DNA from 3 places in the Aliivibrio wodanis genome. Region 3 is predicted to be linked to each of the others. Evidence: predicted binding sites of a transcription regulator. Region 3 holds the regulator's gene; each other region holds the start of a gene.
The links. The regulator PurR, encoded in region 3, represses purine synthesis genes. The targets are predictions, from matches to a motif close to TNANGNAAACGTTTNCNTNA.

Region 1: upp (uracil phosphoribosyltransferase) is a predicted target of PurR. The motif match lies at 2,645-2,664, and genes of this name have one in related genera.
Region 2: folD (bifunctional methylenetetrahydrofolate dehydrogenase/methenyltetrahydrofolate cyclohydrolase FolD) is a predicted target of PurR. The motif match lies at 5,737-5,756, and genes of this name have one in related genera.

Annotation. Positions count from the first base shown of each region.
Region 1 covers NZ_JBREXA010000002.1:3,043,357-3,051,489, forward strand. Annotated here, with positions in the region: gene ACU5DF_RS22145 (class II glutamine amidotransferase) at 1-706, shown strand, start outside; gene purN (phosphoribosylglycinamide formyltransferase) at 772-1,410, opposite strand; partial or broken gene purM (phosphoribosylformylglycinamidine cyclo-ligase) at 1,540-2,581, opposite strand; gene upp (uracil phosphoribosyltransferase) at 2,808-3,434, shown strand; gene ACU5DF_RS22165 (uracil-xanthine permease family protein) at 3,524-4,774, opposite strand; gene ACU5DF_RS22170 (DUF2066 domain-containing protein) at 4,981-5,658, shown strand; gene ACU5DF_RS22175 (DUF2066 domain-containing protein) at 5,630-6,148, shown strand; gene ACU5DF_RS22180 (DUF2069 domain-containing protein) at 6,415-6,849, opposite strand; gene arsC (arsenate reductase (glutaredoxin)) at 6,869-7,219, opposite strand; gene bepA (beta-barrel assembly-enhancing protease) at 7,237-8,133, opposite strand, start outside.
Region 2 covers NZ_JBREXA010000002.1:175,504-183,636, forward strand. Annotated here, with positions in the region: gene ACU5DF_RS08740 (SpoVR family protein) at 1-1,336, opposite strand, end outside; gene ACU5DF_RS08745 (YeaH/YhbH family protein) at 1,345-2,613, opposite strand; gene ACU5DF_RS08750 (PrkA family serine protein kinase) at 2,691-4,625, opposite strand; gene folD (bifunctional methylenetetrahydrofolate dehydrogenase/methenyltetrahydrofolate cyclohydrolase FolD) at 4,812-5,669, opposite strand; tRNA gene ACU5DF_RS08760 (tRNA-Arg) at 5,934-6,010, shown strand; gene ACU5DF_RS08765 (protein adenylyltransferase SelO) at 6,120-7,577, shown strand; gene ACU5DF_RS08770 (DUF4136 domain-containing protein) at 7,867-8,133, opposite strand, start outside.
Region 3 covers NZ_JBREXA010000002.1:457,133-465,265, forward strand. Annotated here, with positions in the region: gene ACU5DF_RS09995 (VP0952 family biofilm-associated protein) at 1-352, shown strand, start outside; gene ACU5DF_RS10000 (sensor domain-containing diguanylate cyclase) at 373-2,118, opposite strand; gene ACU5DF_RS10005 (TfoX/Sxy family DNA transformation protein) at 2,441-3,028, opposite strand; cyclic di-GMP riboswitch class I at 3,154-3,240, opposite strand; gene purR (HTH-type transcriptional repressor PurR) at 3,396-4,409, opposite strand; gene torD (molecular chaperone TorD) at 4,702-5,349, opposite strand; gene torR (two-component system response regulator TorR) at 5,586-6,284, shown strand; gene ACU5DF_RS10025 (hypothetical protein) at 6,568-7,905, shown strand; gene rluF (23S rRNA pseudouridine(2604) synthase RluF) at 7,994-8,133, shown strand, end outside.

The DNA of each region.
Region 1 (8,133 bases), 2.6 Mb from region 3:
TGAAGGGAAAGGATTTCGCACATTTAAAGATCCAAAGCCAAGTTGCCACTCAAAAATTGCTGAGCTAGTGCAAGATTACCCAATAAAAAGTAAAGCGGTAATAAGCCACATTCGTCAAGCAAACCGCGGTGATGTTAATCTTGAGAATACACACCCTTTTACGCGTGAGCTATGGGGAAGATATTGGACGTTTGCGCATAATGGTCAACTGACTGGATTTAATGAATTATCAACAGGCCGCTTTCGACCTGTGGGTGAAACAGACAGTGAGCGTGCTTTTTGTTGGTTGCTGAATCAGCTAGAAGACAAATATCCTGAGCCACCTCAAGATATGATGTTGATGTTCGAATTTGTCTCTGAGTGCAGTGATCATCTTCGAGGCTTAGGGGTGTTTAATATGCTCTTGAGTGACGGTGAGTATCTAATGACTTATTGTTCAAACAATTTACATTGGATCACAAGGCGTGCCCCCTTTGGGCAAGCTTCGTTAATTGATGAAGATGTGACGATTGATTTTCATAAAGAAACCACGCCGAACGATGTGGTGTCAGTTGTTGTGACAAGACCATTAACGGATAATGAAGAGTGGCATAAAATGAAAGTAGGCGAATATGCGCTGTTTCATTTTGGTGAATTAACCGCAGGTAACCATGATACGGTGCCTGATATGGCTCCACCGCCATCAGAATGCCCAGTTAATGCGTAAACACATTTTAGGGCAAGATAATGTATAAAAAATGCCCATCAATATTACATTGATGGGCATTTTTATTATTCAGTTTCTAATCCTGATAGACCCAATATATTCCCATCTAACTGCGCCTTACCGTCTTGCATAGTCAATCTTTCTTCGGCTAACCAGTTAGCAACCATTGGGTAGATGACGTGCTCTTGAGCTTGTACGCGTGATGCAACCTCTTCAATCGTATCCTCTTCAAAAATTGGTACTTTAGCTTGAAGGATCACCGGGCCACCATCTAACTCAGGGGTAACAAAATGAACACTTGTGCCATGTTCTTTATCGCCGGCGTCAATGGCACGCTGATGTGTGTGTAGACCTGGGTATTTAGGTAAAAGGGAAGGGTGAATATTCAGCATTTTACCTTGATAACGCAGTACAAAAGCTTCACTTAAAATACGCATAAATCCGGCAAGGATAATGACATCAGGTTGATGAAGATCGATCAGTGTTGCTAATGCTTCATCATATTTTTCACGGCTTTCATAGCCTGTAGCGTTTAAGCTGTGAACATTAATTCCAGCATTAACGGCGCGTTGTAGTCCATAAGCATCACTCTTATTTGAAATGACGGCTGAAATACGCGCGTTAGGGATTTTGTTACCACAAGCATCAATAAACGCTTGTAAGTTACTGCCACTGCCTGAAACTAATACAACAATATTCTTCATCATAACGGTCTTATTTTTTGAGTAATGATAACTATTCGAACATAAATAATAGATATAAAAAAGGTGATCGAATAATTGATCACCTTTCTATTTATGCTTTATGAGCTAGCTCAAGTTTATGAAACCCGATTAACGGATCTCAACTTGTTCTTCACCTTGCTCTGCAACAGCAACTTCACCGATAACCCAAGCGTTTTCGCCTTCAGCATTCAGTAAAGCAACCGCTTGTTCAGCTTGTTCTTTTGGAAGGGCAACAACAAGACCTACACCACAGTTAAAGGTGCGGTACATTTCGTAAGTATCCACGTTGCCTTTTTCTTGTAGCCAGTTAAAGATAGCAGGCCATTCCCAGCTCTTACCATCAACAACCGCTTTAGTACCTTCAGGAAGTACGCGTGGGATATTTTCCCAGAAACCACCACCAGTAATATGAGAGATAGCATGAATGTCATGCTCTGCAATCATTTTAAGTGCTGATTTAATGTAGATTTTCGTTGGTTCGATTAAATGGTCTGCAATCGTTTTACCGTTTAATTCTTCAGTAAGATCAGCGTTTGATACTTCAAGAATTTTACGGATCAACGAATAGCCATTTGAGTGAGGGCCACTAGAGCCAACAGCGATTAATGCATCACCGGCTGCTACTTTTGTGCCATCGATGATGTCTTCTTTTTCAACAACACCCACACAGAAACCAGCTACATCGTAATCTTCGCCTTCATACATACCTGGCATTTTCAGCAGTTTCACCACCGATTAATGCACAACCAGCTTGAATACAACCTTCACCGATGCCTGTAACTACTTCAGCAGCTACATCAATATCAAGTTTTCCTGTTGCATAATAATCAAGGAAGAACAGAGGTTCGCCGCCTTGAACAATTAGGTCGTTTACACACATCGCCACTAAGTCGATACCAATAGTATCGTGCTTGTTTAGGTCTAAAGCTAAACGAAGCTTAGTACCAACGCCATCAGTACCCGAAACTAAAACAGGTTGCTTGTATTTCGTTGGAAGTTCACATAACGCACCAAAACCACCAATGCCACCCATTACTTCTGGGCGACGAGTACGTTTTACTACGCCTTTAATTCGATCAACAAGTGCATTACCAGCATCAATGTCTACGCCAGCATCTTTGTAGCTAAGAGAAGTTTTGTTGTCGCTCACGGTGGTGTCCTCGCCATAGGTTGGATTTCAAAAATCCGCGCCATTCTAACAGCACAATATAAAAGAGGGAAACGTTTGCGTAAGGAAATTTGCATAAATTTTGTAATAAAAAATAATAAATTTGGTAAACAACTTCTAGCGTTATAATTTATTTTACTATTTCGTCATTTTTTAATAGAAAAATATGTATAATTAAAGGGTTTGATTAATGTATCTGGAGTCAGAAATGAAAGTTGTTGAAGTAAAACACCCGCTAATAAAACATAAAATTGGTTTAATGCGTGAAGGCGAGATCAGTACTAAGCGTTTTCGTGAATTAGCAACAGAAGTAGGCAGCCTACTTACTTATGAAGCAACATCAGATTTTGAAACAGAAAAAGTAACTATCAATGGCTGGAATGGCCCTGTTGAAGTTGACCAAATTAAAGGTAAAAAAGTAACAGTTGTGCCAATTCTTCGTGCAGGCCTTGGCATGATGGATGGCGTACTTGAGCATATCCCAAGTGCACGTATTAGTGTTGTTGGTATTTACCGTGATGAAGAAACGCTTGAGCCAGTACCTTACTTTAACAAGTTAGCGTCTAACATCGATGAGCGTATTGCTTTAGTTGTTGACCCAATGCTAGCGACTGGCGGCTCTATGATCGCAACGCTTGATCTTCTAAAAGAGAAAGGCTGTAAGAACTTTAAAATCCTTGTTCTTGTTGCTGCTCCAGAAGGCATTGCTGCATTAGAAAAAGCACACCCAGATGTTGAGCTTTACACTGCCGCTATCGATGAAAAATTGAATGATAAAGGTTACATCATTCCAGGTCTTGGCGATGCTGGTGATAAGATCTTCGGTACTAAGTAATAATCTAGATCTTTAGCTTAGAAACTTACACCTTAAGAATTAAAAAAGGCTTGATGAATTAACCATCAAGCCTTTTTCTTTACCTAGAATTATTTATCATCTTCCATTTGAGCATTGTCGACAACGTGGCTTTCACCTAAGTCATCAGGTAGGATCAAATTAAGCGCAATAGCTACAATTCCACAAAGACTTACGCCTTGTAAGTTAAAGTCACCAATACCTACTGCCATGCCGCCAATACCAAAAACTAACGTCACACCAACAATTGTTAGGTTACGTGCTTTATGTAAATCAACTTGGTTTTTAATCAGCGTATTTAGACCTACCGTAGCGATAGAACCAAACAGTAAAATCATAATGCCTCCCATAACCGGTACAGGGATCGTCTGTAACATAGCCCCTAATTTTCCAACCAGAGCAAGTACAATGGCGCACACAGCAGCCCATGTCATGATCACTGGGTTGAATGCTTTGGTTAGCATTACAGCACCAGTAACTTCACTGTAAGTCGTATTTGGTGGCGCGCCGATAAGAGAGGCTGCCATTGTTGCAATACCATCACCCGTAATTGTGCGATGTAAACCTGGTTTTTTCAGGTAATCTTTTCCGGTTACGTTTGAGATTGCCAGCATATCGCCAACATGTTCAACTGCCGGTGCGATAGCTACTGGGATCATAAATAAGATCGCATTGATATTAAATTCAGGGTAAGTGAAGTTAGGTAGAGCAAACCAAGCGGCTTGATGTACGGGAGTAAAATCGACGATACCAAAAATTAAGCTTAAGGAGTAACCAACAATAATGCCTGACAGGATAGGCAGTAGCTTAAAGAAGCCTTTAGAGAAAACACTCACGCCAATAGTGGTAAATAATGAGGCAGCAGCAATCCAAAAAGCAAGTTGCCCATCAACAAGCTGAAACGCACCATCGCCAGTTTTACCTAATGCCATATTTACAGCGGTAGGGGCTAAGCCTAAACCGATCACCATAATTACAGGGCCAACCACCACAGGAGGCAGTAGTTTATGAATAAATGCGACACCTCGAACTTTAATTACTGCACCTAATAAGACATAAACTAAACCCGCGACCATTAATCCACCCATAGTGGCAGGTATTCCCCAGGTTTGGGTTCCATAAATAATAGGAGCGATAAAAGCAAAGGAAGAAGCAAGAAAGATAGGGACAGAGCGACGAGTAACTAATTGAAAGAGAAGGGTACCAACACCAGCACCAAAAAGAGCGACGTTAGGATCTAAACCTGTAAGCAGTGGAACAAGAACAAGAGCACCAAATGCAACGAACAGCATTTGAAAACCCTGGAATAAATTGTATAGCATTTCCATTTCCAGTAATGAATTTGAGGGATTCTATCACTAATCAATTAATAAATATCTTGATTTAGCTCGTGAAAAAATCAAACTTTTTAGAAAAGTACCACTCTAATCTTTTGAAATTTAGATCTGGGTTGATCCGCCCCCTTGCTGAATAAAGGGATAGCCCTTATTATCAGCGGTAAATTATAAAAGTATTTATAGGTTGTTTGATGTTACGTATTTTGTGTTTAGTCATTTGTATGATGAGCGGTTCTGTTTTTGCACAACAGCCAAGTGATCTTTATCATACAGAAGTGCAATTAACTGAGTCGGATAAAGCGGAAGGTTTGGCTAAAAAAGAAGGCTTAATCAATGTGTTGATTAAGGTATCAGGTCAGAAAGAAATTGCTCAAAACGAGGTGATTAAAAAAGCATTAGTACGAAGTGACCGTTATGTTACACAAGTTAGCTTTGTGGAATATGATAATGCTTCTCGTGCGATTAAATTAGGCTATAACTCTAAAATGGTGTTAAGCCTATTAACTCAAGCAGAACAAAGCATTTGGGAAACGCCACGCAAACCAGTATTAGTATGGGTTGTGAATGAACATAATTATCAAAAAAGTATTATTTGGGAGCAATCAAATAATAGCTTAATTGGGCGTATTAAAGGTGCTGCTAATGAACGCGGCTTACCAGTAATGTTCCCTGTTGGTGATTTTGATGACGTTACCTCTATTGAAATAACAGATTTATGGGGTAATTTTAAAAAGCCAATTGCAGATGCAAGTGAGCGATATAACCCTCAAGCAGTTTTAGTTGTTAAAGTTCGTGGTAATAGCTCAACATGGACATTGTTTGATACGATGCCGCAGTACCTTGTTAATACTGCAAAAAAAACCAGTTGAAGGACGTGCATCTGGTGCATTTCAATTAACAACAATGGTTAATGATGTAAGTGATTATTTTGCCGCAAACTACACGAAACATTTAGGTGCGGTAGCGAGTCAGTCTGAAGTTGTTTCGATTAATGGTATCCATACCACTCGTGATTTTTTTAAAATAGAGAAGCAATTAAAACAGATGAATTCAGTAGCCAATGTTCAGGTGAATACGATTCAAGGAGATAAAGTGACCTATACATTGAGTTTATTAGGAAGCTATCAACAATTTAATGATGAATTGCTAAGTAAAAATTCACGTATAACACTTACTCTACAAGCTATGGAAACGGAAGAATTGTTGCAGCCAGAGTCAACCGAAAGTAATGTTTTCTTACAGAGTAAAGCTACTGAGACATCGACAGTAGAAGATACAACTATAATGACAGATCTTGATAAGGTTGCAGAAGAGTCATTACCTTTGGTGCATGAGTATCAGTTCAATTCGAATAATTAGTAGTTCGTAACAAGATCAGCCAACAACGAATAATAAAAAGGTGACTATCGAGTCACCTTTTTATTATTCAGCATTCTAGTTATACCAATCACAGTAAGTAAGTGATCTGAAATAGCGAAGGGAAAATGCTTGAGAACAAGGCGAAATTCTTCGATAAGTAGTTATTCTACAATCAAACATTTCAACGCAGTTATCGAGTATTTTAACCAGTTAGGATGATCAGTTATTTACTACGATTGGTATTATATCACTTCAAGTAATTGAACTTACTCATTTTCAGTGTATTTTGCTTTTTCTATTTTTTCTACTTCAGATAAACGCTTTAGTTTTAGTCCTAATTCTTTACCTCGAAGACGAGCGTAATAAATATTACCCACAAAAGCACCGCTAGTTAGAATAACTTCAACTAATGCTAAATAACGTTCACCTTCATCTAGCCAAAGAATGCTTAAACCGTGTAGAAAATAGAACATTAAAATAAAGTTTGCCCATGCATGAGTATAAGGCTTACCCTGAATGATCCCCTTTAGTGGAAAAAGCATTGGAATAACCCATACCACCATAACCCCATACGGATTAATCAGTGGGTGAGGAGAAAGGGTACTATGCCAAAGCGCAACAAAGGCAAGTAATGCTAAGTTGCAAAATAGGGCAAGAAAACGATAGCGCTTTGTTTCTGCGCTCATTTCAACTGAATCCATGTTAGTTTCCTGCTTAAAACTATAAAATATCTAAAACTTGTTCAGGTGGACGTCCTATTTTAGCTTGGTTGTTATGAACAACAATAGGGCGCTCAATCAGTTTTGCTGTTTGTGCCATCGCTTCAAATAATTGTTCGTCAGTAACAGAGCTATCATCTAGGCCTTGTTCTTTATATTCAGTCTCTTTAGTTCGCATCATGTTACGAACAGAGTTAAAACCCAGCTGAGAAAATAAAGTTTTTAATTCAGTAACACTAGGTGTTTCATCAAGATATTTTACAACGATAGGAGTAATCCCTTTTTCTTCTAATAGTGCCATAGTTTCACGGCTTTTTGAGCAACGAGGGTTGTGGTAAATTACAACAGACATACTTTTTCCTTTTTTAATTATAACGCGCTAAAACGTTCACGAGAGAGACGTAATTGATCAATTCTAGCGTCGTACCTTGCTTGATCTAAACTTCCATACTCAACCAATTGACTTGCTTGAGTGTAATTACTGAGGGCTTTATTCCACATGCCTTTGAGCGCATAGATTTCAGCCCTTGCTGCCAATTCTCCATCAGTGCTACCATTATCATGGTAAGCCTTAGATAATAACTGCCATCCCGTTGGGTCTTCAGGGTTATCATGCGTATAACGTTGTAAAATGCGAACGGCTTCAGCGGGTTTATTTGATTCAGACAAAGCATGAGCATAATTAATGGCGAGTACAGGGTTATTGGGTAATTGTACCAAGCCATTTTCTAATCGCGTCAGCGCTTGTTGATTCTTTTTGGTGTAAAGATCTAAATCGGTGGCAGCATCAATATAAAACGTATTAAGGGGATCATTCTTTAATAAGGTATCCATGAGAGGTTGCGCTTTATCGTACTGTTTTGAATCGATATAAACTAACGCTTTACCATAATTTAGAGCGTTTTTAATGTCACTATTATGCGTTTTTGACTTACGAGAAAACCAATCTAATGCGGCATTGCTATCAATTCCGGCAAATCGAGCGACAATACGTGAGCGAGCAAGGTGGTAACGTAGAGAGGTATTGACTCGACGCATTGGATATTGTTGAGCTCTTTCGCGACTATCCGTAATACGAGACGTTGGTAATGGATGGGTTAACAACATTGCAGGAGGAGTGCTTGCATAACGATATTGGTCTGCTAAGCGAGAGAAAAATCGAGGCATGGCAGCAACCTCAAATCCTGATTTTGCCAAAGTATCAATACCGAACCTATCTGCTTCTTTTTCATTACTTCGAGTGTAGTTTATTGAGCTTTGCATCGC
Region 2 (8,133 bases), 280 kb from region 3:
AGCGGTCTCCTCGAACATCAACATTCCATACCTGAATATTAGGTTCAAGGTTACTCAAGTTATATTGGGCTGCTAACTTCTCTCTTATTTCACGATAACCAGTTTCATCGTGAATAGCATTAACCTCAATATGTTTATTTTTATCATTATCTAAAATAGAAAATAACTTAAATTCACGTATGAGTTTAGGAGATAAATATTGGCTAATAAAACTCTCATCTTTAAAGTTATGCATAGCAAAGTGGACAGCATCAAGCCAATCGCTACCTGCTAAATCAGGAAACCACTCTTTATCCTCATCGGTTGGTTCTTCACATATTCGACGAATGTCTTGGAACATAGCAAACCCAAGAGCATAAGGGTTAATACCACTGTAATAAGGGCTGTTATAGGCTGGTTGAGCAACCACATTAGTATGACTATGTAGGAATTCTAAAATAAATTTTTCAGAGACGAGTCCATCATCATATAAATGGTTCAAAATAGTATAGTGCCAGAAGGTAGCCCAGCCTTCATTCATCACTTGAGTTTGTTTTTGTGGGTAAAAATATTGGCTTATTTTCCTGATTATTCGAACCACTTCTCGTTGCCATGACTCTAATAATGGTGCGTGTTTCTCTATGAAATAAAGAATGTTTTCTTGCGGTTCGGAAGGGAAACGAATTTTTTCTTCACTGTTTTCTTCTTTTGATTTTGGTACGGTTCGCCATAGGTCATTTACTTGGGATTGAAGATAGGCTTCTCTGTCTTCTTGGCGGATTTTCTCTTCTGCGATTGAGATTTTCTCTGGACGCTTATATCTGTCTACGCCATAGTTCATTAAGGCATGGCAAGAATCGAGGATCTTTTCTACTTCATCGACCCCATATTTTTCTTCACATTGAGTTAGGTATTGTTGAGCGAACAGTAAATAATCAACAATAGAACTGGCGTCTGTCCATGTTTGGAATAGATAATTACCTTTAAAAAAAGAATTATGCCCATAGCAGGCGTGAGCCATAACTAAAGCCTGCATTGTGATGGTGTTCTCTTCCATTAAATAAGCAATACATGGGGAAGAATTGATCACTATTTCATAGGCTAATCCCATCTGCCCATGTTTATAGTTTTGTTCTGTTTGAATGAATTTTTTACCAAAAGACCAGTGGTGGTAATTAATTGGCATACCGACACTGGAGTAAGCATCCATCATTTGTTCAGCGGTAATAATCTCAATCTGATTGGGATAAGTATCTAGGCGATAAAATTCGGCGACCTTTTTTATCTCAACATGGTATTGCTCTAGCATTTGAAAGGTCCAATCTGGCCCGTCAGGTAGCATTGCTTTCCTTTTCATAGTGCCTCCTAAGCCAATTGTTTTTGAAACAACTCTCTGAAAATCGGGTAGATATCTTCAACCGATCGAATGTTTTTCATCGCAAAATTATCAAATCCCTGAGCGAGTTTTTCATATTCTGTCCATAAGGTTTGATGGTGGCGTTTGGTTATTTCAATGTAAGAGTAATACTGGCAATTTGGGAGAATCGATGCGGTAAGCAACTCTTTACATTTTGGTGAGTCATCAGCCCAGTTATCGCCATCAGAAGCCTGAGCTGCATAGATGTTCCATTCATTGACTGGGAACCGCTCAGCAATCACTTCTTTCATTAATCTTAATGCACTGGATACCATTGTTCCTCCCGTTTCTTGGGAGTAGAAAAAGTCGTGTTCATTAACTTCTTTTGCTTGAGTATGATGACGAATAAAAACAACTTCGACATTTTCATAGGTACGAGTAAGGAAAAGATAAAGCAGTACATAAAAACGTTTGGCAATGTCTTTTGTTGCTTGATCCATTGAGCCTGACACGTCCATTAAACAGAACATTACCGCCTGACTTGATGGAATAGGGGTGCGCTCGTAATTTTTATAACGTAAATCAAAAGAATCAATATAAGGCACGTGCTTAATTCTTTCTCGTAATGTTTCGATTTCTTCTTTCATCTTACGTACAGAGAGAGGTTGAGCTGGTTCGCTGTTTTTAATCTCTTCTAACTCTTTTTCTAATTCAGCAAGCAGTCGTTTTTTTCCTGCCGTCATGGCGGTTCTACGGGCAAGAGATTGTTGTAATGAACGAACAATATCGATATTAGAAGGGACGCCAGCCGTTTGGTAGCCTGCTCGATGGGTTTCCCACTCTGTAATTTTCTGAACTTGATTCTTTTCTAAATTAGGTAGTTCAAGTTCTTCAAATAAAATATCTAAATATTCATCTTTGGAAATTTGAAAACTAAACTCATCTTCGCCTTCTCCATCAGCGCTGGCATCGCCGTCTCCAGCACCACTGCCACTGCCACCTTGTGGGCGTTCAATTTTATCGCCTTTGATGAATTGTTCATTACCAGGAAGCACGCGTTCACGTATTCCACCTTGTCCTTGATGGAAAGCAGGCTCAGAGATATCTCCCTTAGGTATCGAGATACTTTCACCGCCTTCTATGTTTGTCACTGAACGCTGATTAACGGCATCAGAGACGGCACGTTTAATTTGTTCTTGATGACGGCGGATAAAGCGCTGTCTATTCACGGTACTTTTCTTTTTCCCGTTTAATCTTCTATCAATAAATTGAGCCATTAGTTACCCCTTATTTTGCTAGGGGCAGCCCATTAAGTAATGAGCTGCAACATAATCTCGAAAATAAAAGAGTTTTATTATGAAGATTTACGTACACGTAAGTACCATTCTGCCAAAAGGCGAACTTGCTTTCTGGTGTAGCCTTTTTCCATCATTCGAGCGACAAAATCGTCGTGTTTTTTCTGATCATCGGTGGATGTTTTGCCATTAAAGGAAATCACAGGCAGTAGATCTTCAGTATTTGAGAACATTTTCTTCTCAATAACGACACGCAGTTTTTCGTAACTTGTCCATATTGGATTTTGGCCATTATTATTGGCTTTAGCCCGCAGAACAAAATTTACGATTTCGTTTCGGAAATCTTTTGGGTTACTTATTCCAGCAGTTTTCTCTATTTTTTCTAGCTCATCATTAAGGGCTGAGCGGTCAAATAATTGTCCGGTATCTGGGTCACGGAACTCTTGGTCTTGTATCCAAAAATCGGCATAGACAACATAGCGGTCAAAGATGTTCTGACCATATTCTGAGTAAGATTCGAGATAAGCGGTTTGGATCTCTTTGCCAATAAACTCTATGTATTTAGGCACTAAGAAACCTTTTACAAATTCGGTGTACTTATCTGCAATGTCTTGAGCAAACTGTTCACGCTCAATTTGTTGTTCAATGACGTAGAAGAGGTGAACAGGATTTGCTGCAACTTCAGTTTGATCAAAATTAAATACGCGTGAAAGGATCTTAAAGGAGAATCGAGTTGATAAGCCTGACATCCCTTCATCGACTCCGGCGAAGTCTTTATATTCTTGGTAACTTTTGGCTTTTGGATCGGTATCTTTTAGTGTTTCACCATCATAAACACGCATTTTAGAGAACAGTGATGAATTTTCAGGATCTTTAAGGCGAGACAATATAGAGAACTGAGCCAAAATATCTAAGGTACTTGGGGCACAAGGGGCATGATAAAGCTCACTGTGTTCAAGTAGTTTTTGGTAAATTCGAACTTCTTCTGAAACACGTAAACAATAAGGGACTTTGACGATATAAACCCTATCTAAAAAGGCTTCATTGTTTTTATTGTTTCGAAAAGTTTGCCATTCTGACTCATTTGAGTGCGCTAAAATCATGCCATCAAAAGGCAGGGCTGATAATCCTTCTGTACCGTTGAAGTTACCTTCTTGTGTTGCTGTTAGTAGAGGGTGAAGTACTTTGATTGGCGCTTTAAACATCTCTACAAACTCCATTAAGCCTTGGTTGGCTTTACATAAGGAGCCTGAGTAACTATATGCATCGGGGTCATCTTGGGCAAAATGCTCTAATTGACGAATATCTACTTTACCAACAAGAGATGAGATATCTTGATTGTTTTCATCACCCGGTTCGGTTTTTGCTATCCCGATTTGGTCGATAATTGATGGGTGAACTTTGATCACTTTAAATTTGGTAATGTCACCACCGAACTCATGTAATCGCTTTGCTGCCCACGGAGACATAATTGAACGTAGGTTGCGAGGTTCAATACCGTATTCTTTTTTTAGTAACTCGCCATCTTCTGTGACATCAAATAAACAGAAAGGGTGGTCGTTGACAGGGCTTCGTTCTCCATTAGCACTCAAGACATAAATGGGTAACTTCTGCATTAAGCTTTTTAGTTTTTCAGCTAATGATGATTTACCGCCACCTACTGGACCTAATAGGTAAAGCACTTGTTTGCGCTCTTCTAGACCTTGAGCGGCATGCTTAAGATAAGAAACAATTTGTTCAATTGGCTCCTCCATACCATAGAAGTCTTTAAAGGTCTCATAGCGAGAGATGACACGATTAGAAAAAATACGACTCAGCTGAGGATCAAGTGCAGTGTCGATTACTTCTGGTTCACCAATGGCGATAAGAAGCCTTTCTGCTGCATTTGCATAAGCACTTTTGTCGTTACTACATAATGACAAGAAATCCTGCAGTGATATTTCTTCATCTTTTGCTGCTTCATAACGGGCTTGATAGTGGTCAAAAATACTCATATCCATTTCCTCTTGTCGTCCATAGTTCGAATCGTTCTTATCTAAGGTTAGTAACTAAACCCTTATTTTGTCCAAGAAAAAACCGAAAATAGAATGAAAATTAATCGAGAAATGTGGTAATGCGCAGGTATAAAAAAGGCGAACCTTAAAAAGCTCGCCTATTGATATTTCTATCACTTTATTTGTTTATTTGCTGTGGTATTGCTCACAAGCTAATAAGGTATTCTCAATCAAACTAGCCACTGTCATTGGGCCAACACCACCAGGAACAGGAGTGATATAGCTTGCTTTTGTTTTTGCGACATCATATTCAACGTCACCAATTAATTTACCTGAATCTAAGCGATTAATGCCAACATCGACCACAACCGCACCTTCTTTTATCCACTCGCCAGGGATGAAGTTTGGTTTACCTACTGCAACGACAACAAGGTCGGCTTGACGAATATGATGCTCAAGATCTTTTGTGAATCGGTGACAGGTGGTGGTGGTACAGCCTGCAAGAAGTAACTCTAACGTCATTGGACGACCAACGATGTTTGATGCACCAACAACAACCGCGTGCATTCCACGTACTTGAATATTGTAACGATCAAGCAGAGTGATAATACCTTTTGGGGTGCATGAGCGTAATTTTGGAATACGTTGAGAAAGACGGCCTACATTGTATGGGTGGAAGCCATCGACGTCTTTTTCTGGGTCAATACGCTCTAAAATTTTAGTACTGTCCATTCCTGCAGGAAGAGGAAGTTGAACTAAAATACCATCAATTTCAGCATCTTGATTTAATGTGTCAATAATAGACAGCAATTCAGCTTCTGTTGTTGTCGTTGGTAAATCATAAGATTTTGAAATAAAGCCGACTTCTTCACAAGCTCGACGTTTACTTCCAACATAAACTTGAGAGGCAGGATCTTGTCCTACTAATACTACGGCTAGCCCTGGAGCACGTAATCCGGCTTCTACGCGAGCTTTAACACGAGCCCCAACTTCTGAGCGAACAGTTTGGGAGATAAGTTTTCCATCGATAATTTGAGCGGTCATAATAATCCTATACAAGGGCTTTGACTGATTGACGTGCGTATTGTCTCAGAATTAAATAGTAATAGCTAGACGCAAACGATTGCTTTCTCCGTTTGTGAAGTTATAAAAATAATAGTACTCATAAATATGCTATTGAACATGAAGTTAAAGGCCTATATTTAATCAAACAATAGGCAATCTGCTTTATTTTTCAGCATTCAGTAAGATAATGATAAGAAAAGGATTGATCTGTTTTCGTATATTCGTATAATCCTACCCCATAGAGCGCCCTTAGCTCAGCTGGATAGAGCACCTCCCTTCTAAGGAGGTGGTCGAAGGTTCGAATCCTTCAGGGCGTACCAAATTGAAAAGGCCGCATTAACCTCATGGTTAGTGCGGCTTTTTTCATTTCTGTTATATCATTTATCAATATGCTAGCGTTACGACATTGCTCGTTAATGGAATACACAAATGTCTTTTTGGAACGCTTTTTCGATTACTACTCGTTACTCTGAATTACCTCGTTGTCTCTTTACTCAAGTAAATCCTAGTCCGTTAGATAATACGCGCTGGATTATGTGGAATAGTGAGTTAGCGGAGCAATTTGGTCTGCCTCTAATCCCAGAGAATGCACCTGAATTATTGTCTGCATTTTCGGGTGATAATCTTCCTTCTGTTTTTTCTCCTTTAGCAATGAAATATGCGGGGCATCAATTTGGTAGTTACAATCCAGATCTCGGAGATGGACGAGGACTTTTATTGGGTGAACTTGCTGATAAATCAGGAGTTAGTTTCGATCTTCACCTCAAAGGTGCTGGTCGAACGCCGTATTCACGCACTGGTGATGGCCGTGCGGTATTACGCTCTACTATCCGAGAGTATTTGTGTAGTGAGGCGATGGCAGGCTTAGGGATCCCAACAACAAGAGCATTAGGGATGATGACCAGTGATACTCCTGTCTTTAGAGAGGGTTACGAAACGGGAGCCTTACTTATTAGAGTCGCAGAGACTCATATTCGATTTGGGCATTTTGAACATCTTTTTTATTCCTATTTATTGGCAGAGCAAAAATTATTAGCGGATAAAGTAATTGAATGGCATTTCCCTGATTGTGCTCATTCTGATAAACCTTACGCAGCTATGTTTAATGAGATTGTTGATCGTACTGCTTATATGATTGCGCAATGGCAGGCGGTTGGTTTTGCTCACGGTGTAATGAATACCGATAACATGTCGATTATTGGTCAAACCTTTGATTATGGTCCTTTTGGTTTTCTTGATGATTATGAACCTGGTTATATTTGTAATCATTCTGATTATCAAGGGCGTTATGCCTTTAATCAGCAACCAAGAATTGGCTTGTGGAACTTGTCAGCTCTGGCGCATTCTCTATCCCCATTAATTGATAAGTCAGATTTAGAGTCCTCTTTAGATCAATATGAAACGCAGCTTCACGGTTACTTTAGTCAATTAATGAGAGATAAATTGGGACTCCTTTCTAAGCATGAAGGAGACAGTCGCTTATTTGAATCAATGTTTGAGTTGTTGTCACAAAATGCGGTGGATTACACTCTATTTATGCGAACACTTTCTTATTTGGATAGTAAAGATAAGCAAACAATTGTCGATCTGTTTGTTGACCGAGAAGCAGCAACGTTGTGGGTGGATTTATATTTAACCCGCTGTGAATTGGAAGAGGATAGCGTTGAACTTCGTTGTGAGAAAATGAGAGGGTTCAATCCTAAATATATTCTTAGAAATTATTTGGCGCAGCAGGCTATTGATAAAGCTCAACAGGGCGATTTTAGTGAGTTAGAAATATTATTGTTATTATTAGAAAAGCCATTTGAAGAACATACTGAGTTTAGACAATATGCTCAATTACCTCCTGAATGGGGTAAGAAAATGGAGATTAGTTGTTCTTCTTAATTGCTCTTTAATAATGGTAATTAAAGTATTTACACGAATTTGTTATAAAAAAAGCAGCTAATTACAGCTGCTTTTTTTATTTTAAATTGGCAATTTTTTGTTTCTTTTCGTTTAGAGCGATAAGAGCATTAAAAAGAGACAGTTTATTATTTTTTTCGAAGATATTTCGTTTTGACTTAATCATGAGCTTTGGACTTCTTTAATTGGGATAGAAGTAAGATACGGGACGCTCATTTGTAAATCAATTGTTAATTATTGGTTGCAGTATAGTGTATCTTAATTGTGTGATCTAAGTATTGTTTTTTAAGCTATTAAACATAAAATTCAGTAATTCGCTGATAGCTTTTTCTTTTTGGTTACTCTTCTCTATGTTGGTATAGCCTTGAGCAAGTGCTGACCATGAAGGGGAAAGCTGACTTGGTAAGAAGATAGCGATAAAAATACTGGCTTTATTATTTCCCTCGGAATCTAGAGGCTGTAAGCCTGCAAGTAGCCCTGTTTTGTTAAGGATTTGTGAGTCACTTATTTTTGTATCAACACCTAAGCCATAACCAAT
Region 3 (8,133 bases):
AAGTGTTGGTTTAGTGTGGATTGCAGCAAGAAGCTGGAAACCTGTGAATAGCAACGCTTGGTGGCCATTAGTGTTAGTTATCCCTTTATGGATAGGTGGCTTACAACACGCAGCGCTTGTTGCATTATCAATAACAGGATTAATTGTTTGCTTACAAAGTATTGCTCGTTCAAAATACCGTGATTGGTTGTCTATGATGTCGTGGTTATTACCGGTTATAGCTTTTAGTACGTTGGTCATCTCCCCAAAATTTGAAGTGCCAACTGCTATTATGGTGTCCTGGCTAATGATTCTGCTGATAGGTTGGGTAACTGACTTTATGATGCAGCTAGATGATGAGCCTATTGATTAGGCTCACCATTTGTTTATTTTCTATGAATTGATAGAAACGACACTGGCTTTTTCGTGTTCTTTCTTATCGATTGCTGTGGGTAAGGTAGCGTTTACTTCAATCGCTTCTTCAATCTGAGTTTCTGCATTATCCTGATTATGAATAAGATCATCATAATGGCAGGCTTGATCTCGACCGCGTCCCTTTGCTTCATATAAAGCAATATCAGCAAGTTTAGTTAAATCATCAGATTGAAGACCATTTTTAGGATAAGTAGCAATACCAATAGAGACGCCTAGTTTACCTAATGATAGATCTTTAATCGCAAGATGAAGGTCGCGAACGGACTCACATAATTTAGTTGCAACAGTAAGCGCTTCTTCAGCTCCTGTATTAGGCAAGATGATAGCTAACTCTTCACCACCAAGACGACAGATTGTATCTTCACCACGCATAGTATTGAGTAATAACGTTCCAATTGTTTTCAATACGTAATCACCAGCATCATGACCGTAGTTATCATTGAAGCGTTTAAAGTGATCAAGATCGAGCATAAGAATAGACATTTCTTGTTTGTGTCTATGCGCACGCATCAGTTCTTGGTTAATCGTTTCTTCGTAGTAACGGCGATTATACAGACCCGTTAAAGGATCACTGATGGCTTGTTCTCTTAGCTTCTCTTGTAGGTTCAAGTTAGCAAGGGCAAGGCCTAAATGTTCAGCAACGGTAAAAGCAAGCTTTTGGATATTTTCATCTAGCTCTTCTTGCTCACCAAGATAAATATGCATCATACCAATGGTATTACCATGGGCCGTTAATGGAATACAAAGTGTTTGGTCGATCCCTGTGGCTGCCATATGAGAGCAGGGTAGAGTCGTGTATTTATCATTAGCGAGATGAAATTTACCTTTACGTAACGCCCAACACTCTTCTGGAGCGTAAGTTTTGCTACCTGGCCATACTCCGCCCCAATCCAACTTAACAAGCAGTTGGTTACGAGATGAACGCATTAACGAAATAACGCCATTTACGTTACCAAGAATTCGAGGAAGGATATCTTCGACTACCATTTGAGCTTCATTAATGGAATTACAGGCAGCCAGCATAGTCGCAAGGCGGTGCAGTAATTCAATCTCTTGAGTACGCTGCTCAATACGCTCTTCTTGTTGATCTTGCTCATTCTGTACTTGCTGAGTAATAAGCTTATTACTTAATAATGATGAGCCAACAACAAGTGAAATATTAATGCCCATTAAAATCATTAGGATATTCATTAGCTCTTCTACCATTGCGTCTATACGCGTTAATGGTGTAGCTACCCTAATAATGTAAGTTTGACCTTGATAATCTAATGACTTTGCGGAATACAATAAATTTTTAAAGCGAGAAGTACTAAATCGAGTTGTGCTGCCATAACTCAGATTCTTAGCATCAACGACTTCTTTTCTGTTTAAGTGATTTTCCAGTTGTAATACGGCTTCTAAAGAGATATCACTATCTGCAATCGGCGTACCATCAGCTTTGATAATTGTGATGTGATCTTCTTTGGCTAGCTCTAGTTTAGTTTTGATATAAACGTCTAGTGCTTTTAAATCAGAAAAAGAAACTTGATCATCACTTATGTCCTTTATGACGCGTGAGATCTCTTCAGATAAACCGCCTTCAACCTTATTTTCAAGCCAATCTGACAGTGTTGAATTAAATACAAACAAGCCGAGAGTCATGGTGAAAATCATGGATATGATAGGTAAATAAAGCCATTTTTTGCTGATGGTATTTTTTTTCATTTGTCTTACCTATTGAGTCCAGTACCATCAAATGGACTGCCATTCTATATATAAGCTTTAAGAATATATTAAATTAATGTAAATTCCCAGAGAGTTTAAAGAATTAATAAGTATGATAGGCTAATTAATATAAATGAGGAATTAACATTGGTAAAATGATGATGAGTTAAGGAGTTTATATGGCTCTAGGTGGTATTCAGCGTAAGTGAATCTTAGCTAAATTATAGAAATGGTAGGCTGGTTTTGTCTCGCAGGTCAAATGTTGTACGATTATTTAGAGTAATCATACAACATAAAACCAGAGAGTTGTTGCTTTGTGATCTTACAGTTGCTTTCGTAATTCCTGTCTTGTTTCAGCAGAAACAACAGACCAATGAGTGCCTTTTATTGCGCCTTCTAGAGACCATAAAAGTTCAGCACTAACAGAGTTAGAATGGGTTTGCTGAATGGCTTTATAAGCATTTACAGAACCAATATTACGTAGCTCTTCAACAGTAGTAATGCCTGCTTTCTTAAGCATTCGTTCTGTAGCTAGTCGCAGGTTAGGCAGATCTTTAATACGTGTTGGGGCTGCAGTTTTCTGTTTTTCTTTGTCTTTTTTTGCAACGTCAAAAGCAACAACTGCTTGAATTAATATTAAATCAGGTTCTTTCCAAGACTCTGGTGAAATGGCAAAGTATTTGGTAACAACGGGAAAGCCTCGTTTTTTATAAACATAAGGTTCTAACCCTTGCTCTTTAAATAAGTTAATCGTCTCTTCACTACCTCTTAAATGAAGTTTATCTTGCACAACAAGGGCAAACATAGTGTCATCAATAAAGACACCAAAACCGCCAAACATTGAACGAGATGTGACTTTCCCAAGAGAGGAAAGAAGACGAAGTGAATCTTTTAGTATTGGTTTATCCATTGCAATAATTCTCGGTTAGTTAAGTCTATGTCACTAAACAACTGAGCCCGAGGAAATACTAGCAAGTTTAAAGCCCAACATTGTTATATTTAGGTAAAATAACAACATCGAGTGGAATACTTACCATCGGCAACCCCGCTACCATATATATATAAATACGTAGGCCGGAAGCTTTGCGTCCTATGCTTTCACATAGTTTGCCCTGTTTGTGACATCATTGATGATATAGCAATCAACAAAGGGAGTGACTGCAAAAACTCAATAATGTGATATTGGTTCATAAAAACAAGGGTCATTTCTGTTAACTCAGTTCAGGTTTTCAATAAAACCTGAACTTATGACTTGATTTTTATAGAACTCTAGTTTGTTATTTGGTTCTATTATGAACACTATTACGAGAAACAACGGCTGGTTGCATTTCAAAAATACGGCGTTCATGATGTTTATCTTTTATACGCTCGAGTAAAATTTCAACTGCCGTTTTTCCAACTCTTCGTTTTGGTTGGTGGATAGTTGTTAAAGGAGGTGAAAAGTAAGCCGATAATTCAATATTGTCATAGCCAATTACAGAAATATCTTCTGGAACTTTTAACCCTGATTGTTGAATCTTACTGATGGCGGCTAACGCCATAATATCATTAAAACAAAATAGAGCAGTAGGGCGATCTTTTGCTTCGGTTGCTAATACTTTCTCAACTGCTTTTGCTGCTGAAGAGCATTCAAAATCACCTTCTAAAATCCATTCAGGATTAGAATCTAAATTTGCTTCGGAAAGTGCTCGGTGAAAACCATGAACACGTTCTTTACAAGTCAACTTATCTAATTGTCCTGTGATACAAGCAATGTTAGTGTGACCATTTTCTATTAAGTGTTTTGTTGCAAGGTATCCACCTTCTTCAGAGTTATCTATGATTTTATCTGTATGAGGGCTATCAGGTCCCCAATCCATAACAACCATTGGTAATTCGGTATTTTTTTCAAGCAAGGCTAAAAGTTGTTCATTTAGGTCTGAACACATAACCAACAACCCATCAACACGTTTTTCAGAAAGCATACGAAGGTAGTGTTTTTGTTTGTCTAGATCACCTTCAGTATTACACATGAATAAAGTGTAACCTTGTTTATAACAATAGTTTTCAACACCATGCATAACTTCGGCAAAAAAGGGATTGAAAGATTGAGTTACTAACATGCCAATAGTACGAGTAGTATTACATTTTAAACTGCGAGCAACAGCACTTGGTGCATAATTTAACTCTTCAACGGCTTCCCATACACGTTTTTGTGTTGCTTCTGCAACAAAGCGTGTTTTGTTAATTACGTGAGAGACGGTTGTTGTCGACACTGTTGCTAATTTTGCGACGTCTTTAATTGTAGCCATATAAGAGCCTTAAATAGTGATTAAGGGGCTATTTATGTTCCAGCAAATTGTTTTGCTCTATAGAGAACTGATGGAAGATAAATAGGCCCTAAATATCATATGATTAATGATATGGTATAAATAAAAAAACCGCTTTAAAATGCGGTTTTCATTTTATGTTCAAATTTTATCGTTTGCGTTCACATTTTATATGTAAAGCATAGTGCAAACAATTATTGATTTCATAAATTTTATTTGTAACCTGATTTACATCACGTAGTTATTTATTTATGTCATCAATAAAGGCTGTTTTTTACTCACCAGTAAGAAATAGCATGTCTAATTGTAAAAATGTCACAAGAAAATGGGTAACTGCAGCATAGAAACCAAACTCATCACGCTCTTTACAGATTTGGCTGAATCGTGGTGTCCAAGATAATAATTGCTCATTAATAAAATTTTGTTGAGCTGTCATATAAAGCTCAAAGTCTTCCTCTGATGACTGTTGGTTTGTCATCACAATTAGATTACCTAGAAAATCAAGTTCTATTGCAATATGATCAGCAGGCTCATTAAATTCTGCTTTTTGTGCAATATTATACTTTGTAAGTAGCTCACGCATATCTTGCGCTGGTTTAGCATTAAGCAGACCTGATTTATCAAGGTATAGTGAAGCATAAGGCAAAGCACTACTTTTATCTGAACCTAAAAAGGCTTCACAGAAATCAGCTGATAACTCAAGTTGAGCGCCTTCACGAGTTTGTAATTGATTTAATTTATCAATTAAAGTATTTACAGAAGCGGTAAGTTCTGGTGTTTCTGCTAAATTTGATAAAAACGTACGGATTTCAAAGCTGTTATATTGTTCTATTTGTTCTTCTGTTAACTCACTTGCTAATAAGCTAGATAGCCACCAGTAAATTTCGGCACGTTGTTCATTAAATGCAGTTAGATCGTTCATGTATATTTTGCTCCAAGAAATTTATGTGAGAATTGTACTGGATAAGTATGAAAAGGAATAGCACCTATCATTAACAGGGTGTATAAAGATATTTGTAAAGGTTACAACTCAATTTTTGTTTGATAATTGTTTTGAATCAAATAATTTACAGAAATATCAATTGAGAATTGGCATTATTACAAAATATGAATAGAATAAGAAAAGAACCATCCAATATAACCATAAAAGAGAATATTATGAGCTATCACATTTTAGTTGTTGAAGACGAAGTGGTAACTCGCTCTAAACTTGTAGGCTACTTTGAAGCCGAGGGATATCAAGTGAGCGAGGCTGAAACAGGGGCAGAAATGCGAACTATTTTGGCTGAACAAAAAGTTGATTTAATTATGCTTGATATAAACCTACCAGGAGAGGATGGTTTATTGTTGGCACGTGAACTACGTAGCCAATCTAATATTGGTATTATTCTTGTTACAGGACGAACTGATAGTATTGATCGTATTGTAGGGCTTGAAATGGGTGCTGATGATTACGTCACAAAACCAGTAGAGCTACGTGAGTTATTAGTTCGAGTTAAGAATTTATTTTGGCGTATGTCATTAGCGAATGAACCAGTAGAATTAGATGAATCTAATGTCGTTCGCTTTGGTGAGTGGACTTTCGATATTCAGCGCCGTGCACTATCAAATAGCGGTGAGCCAGTTAAATTAACAAAAGCTGAGTACGAGTTGCTAGTAGCACTTTCTTCATATCCGAATACGGTATTATCTCGTGAACGTATTTTGAATATGATCAGTCATCGTGTCGATGCTCCCAATGATAGAACAATTGATGTGTTGATTCGAAGAATGCGAGCGAAAATGGAAGTTGATCCAAAAAATCCACAGATATTTGTTACCGTTCATGGTGAAGGATATATGTTCGCCGGAGATTAGTGGTTAAAACCCCAAAAAAGTTAAATAAAGCCATTCATTTTAAGTGAGTGGCTTTTTTATGCCTATAATTTAATAATAGTAATCAATCTAATTCTGTTCATGATTCAAACGTTTTAAGATCTTTAAGTGAGCAGCTCTATACTGTAGATAGCATGTCAAGAATACGGTACGACTGATAAGGTAACTACTTAAACAGTAGTTGCAGCCTTTTAGTTATTTTTATAAAGTTATCAATAAGAGTCCTAGACTCCGTCTATTCAAATATAATTATTATAGGTCTGTAATGAAAAAATTTTTTAAAATGGCAATAGTTGCTTCTGCTTTAGTTAGTGTTATTGGTTGCCAAAGTACTGCTGAAGAGCCGAGTTCTGTTACGGAGAAAAATACATTAACACCGTCAATTTCTACCTTTAATGAGCTTAATAAACAATACTTATTAGATAAAGTAGCATTTGATTCTGTTGATGAGTTTAAAATTTATTCAGAGGAGGTATATCAGAACTTAAGAGAAGAGTGGGATGAAGCAAAAGAACTCTTTGCTGAAATAGAGAGAGAACCAGGCTTAACAGGTGAGGAATACTCAATGTTTTCATCGGGTTCTTATGCTGCTAAATATATGTCTTTAGTGGCTTCAGCAGATGCGGAGTTCTCTAAGCTAAAAAAATATAAAAAAAATGCAGATGTTGTGCTTTCTGGAGCCATAGCTCAAATGGCTTACCTTAAATCTATGAAGGTAAACAAGTATTTCTCTGAAGAGTATTTAGAATTAAATGAACAATATAAAGAACTGTTTGTTGTTATTGTTGAAGATGATATTGCTGAGGCACAAACAGAGCAAGCAGAATTTTTAACAAGTGCTAAGGTTCTTGAAATAAGAACAGCTTTGAAAATTCATGTCGAACCTTTAGAGAAAGAGTTTTCATCTTTATCCAACGATGGCTTTAAAGCGGTTGCTCCGATTAGTTATGGACAAACAAAAGCGGAATTAGAGAAAACAAAAAAAGCGGTACAAGCAAATAATCGAGATATAATTCTTGTTACCGATGTTGTTGCTAAAACAAGATTCCAACTTGCACACTTAAAAAATATGGCAGCAGAAGTTAAACTATTACAGGCGGTTAAAAAAGGAAAGTTTGAGCAACCAGTATTAGAGTTCGAAAATAAGTTACTTGCGATCTCTCATGCAATTAATGGTGATGATTATAGAGACCAACCTTTAAGAATCCAAACGGAGTTAATTTTATCAGCAGTGCAGCAAATGCACGAAATAAATAATACCGTAGATTTGGAAGATAAAATTAAAGAGCTAAATTCTCAAGTGGGAGCATTAGAAACGACGGTTGAAACACAGACAAATGATCGTGCCGCGGTTCAAAAGCAGATAGTTATTCTAACCCAACAATTGGATCGCAATGACCATTTGATTGATAATCTTAATGCAGTAATTTCATCGTTTAAAGAAAAAGAAAAAGAAAAAGAAAAAGAACTTAAAGAAGCACAATTAAATCAAGTTAAAATAGAAAGTGTTGAAAAAAAAGAAGCAGTAGTTTCAGATAAAGTAACTGAGATTAAAAAAGAAGGATCCGAAAATAGAATAAGTTTTTGTTTTTGTTTTAAATAAGGCGCCCTATCATTTTTTTAGGGCGCTTTTTATTGGATATTCATCCGTTTCTGATACACTGCGGCTGTTCATTTTTTTGAGGTACATCATGACATCACCAGAACCTAAATTAACCCGTTTAAATAAATTTATTAGTGATACGGGTTATTGCTCGCGTAGAGAAGCAGATAAACTGATTGATCAACAACGTATTACCATTAATGGCAAAGTCCCTGAAATGGGAACAAA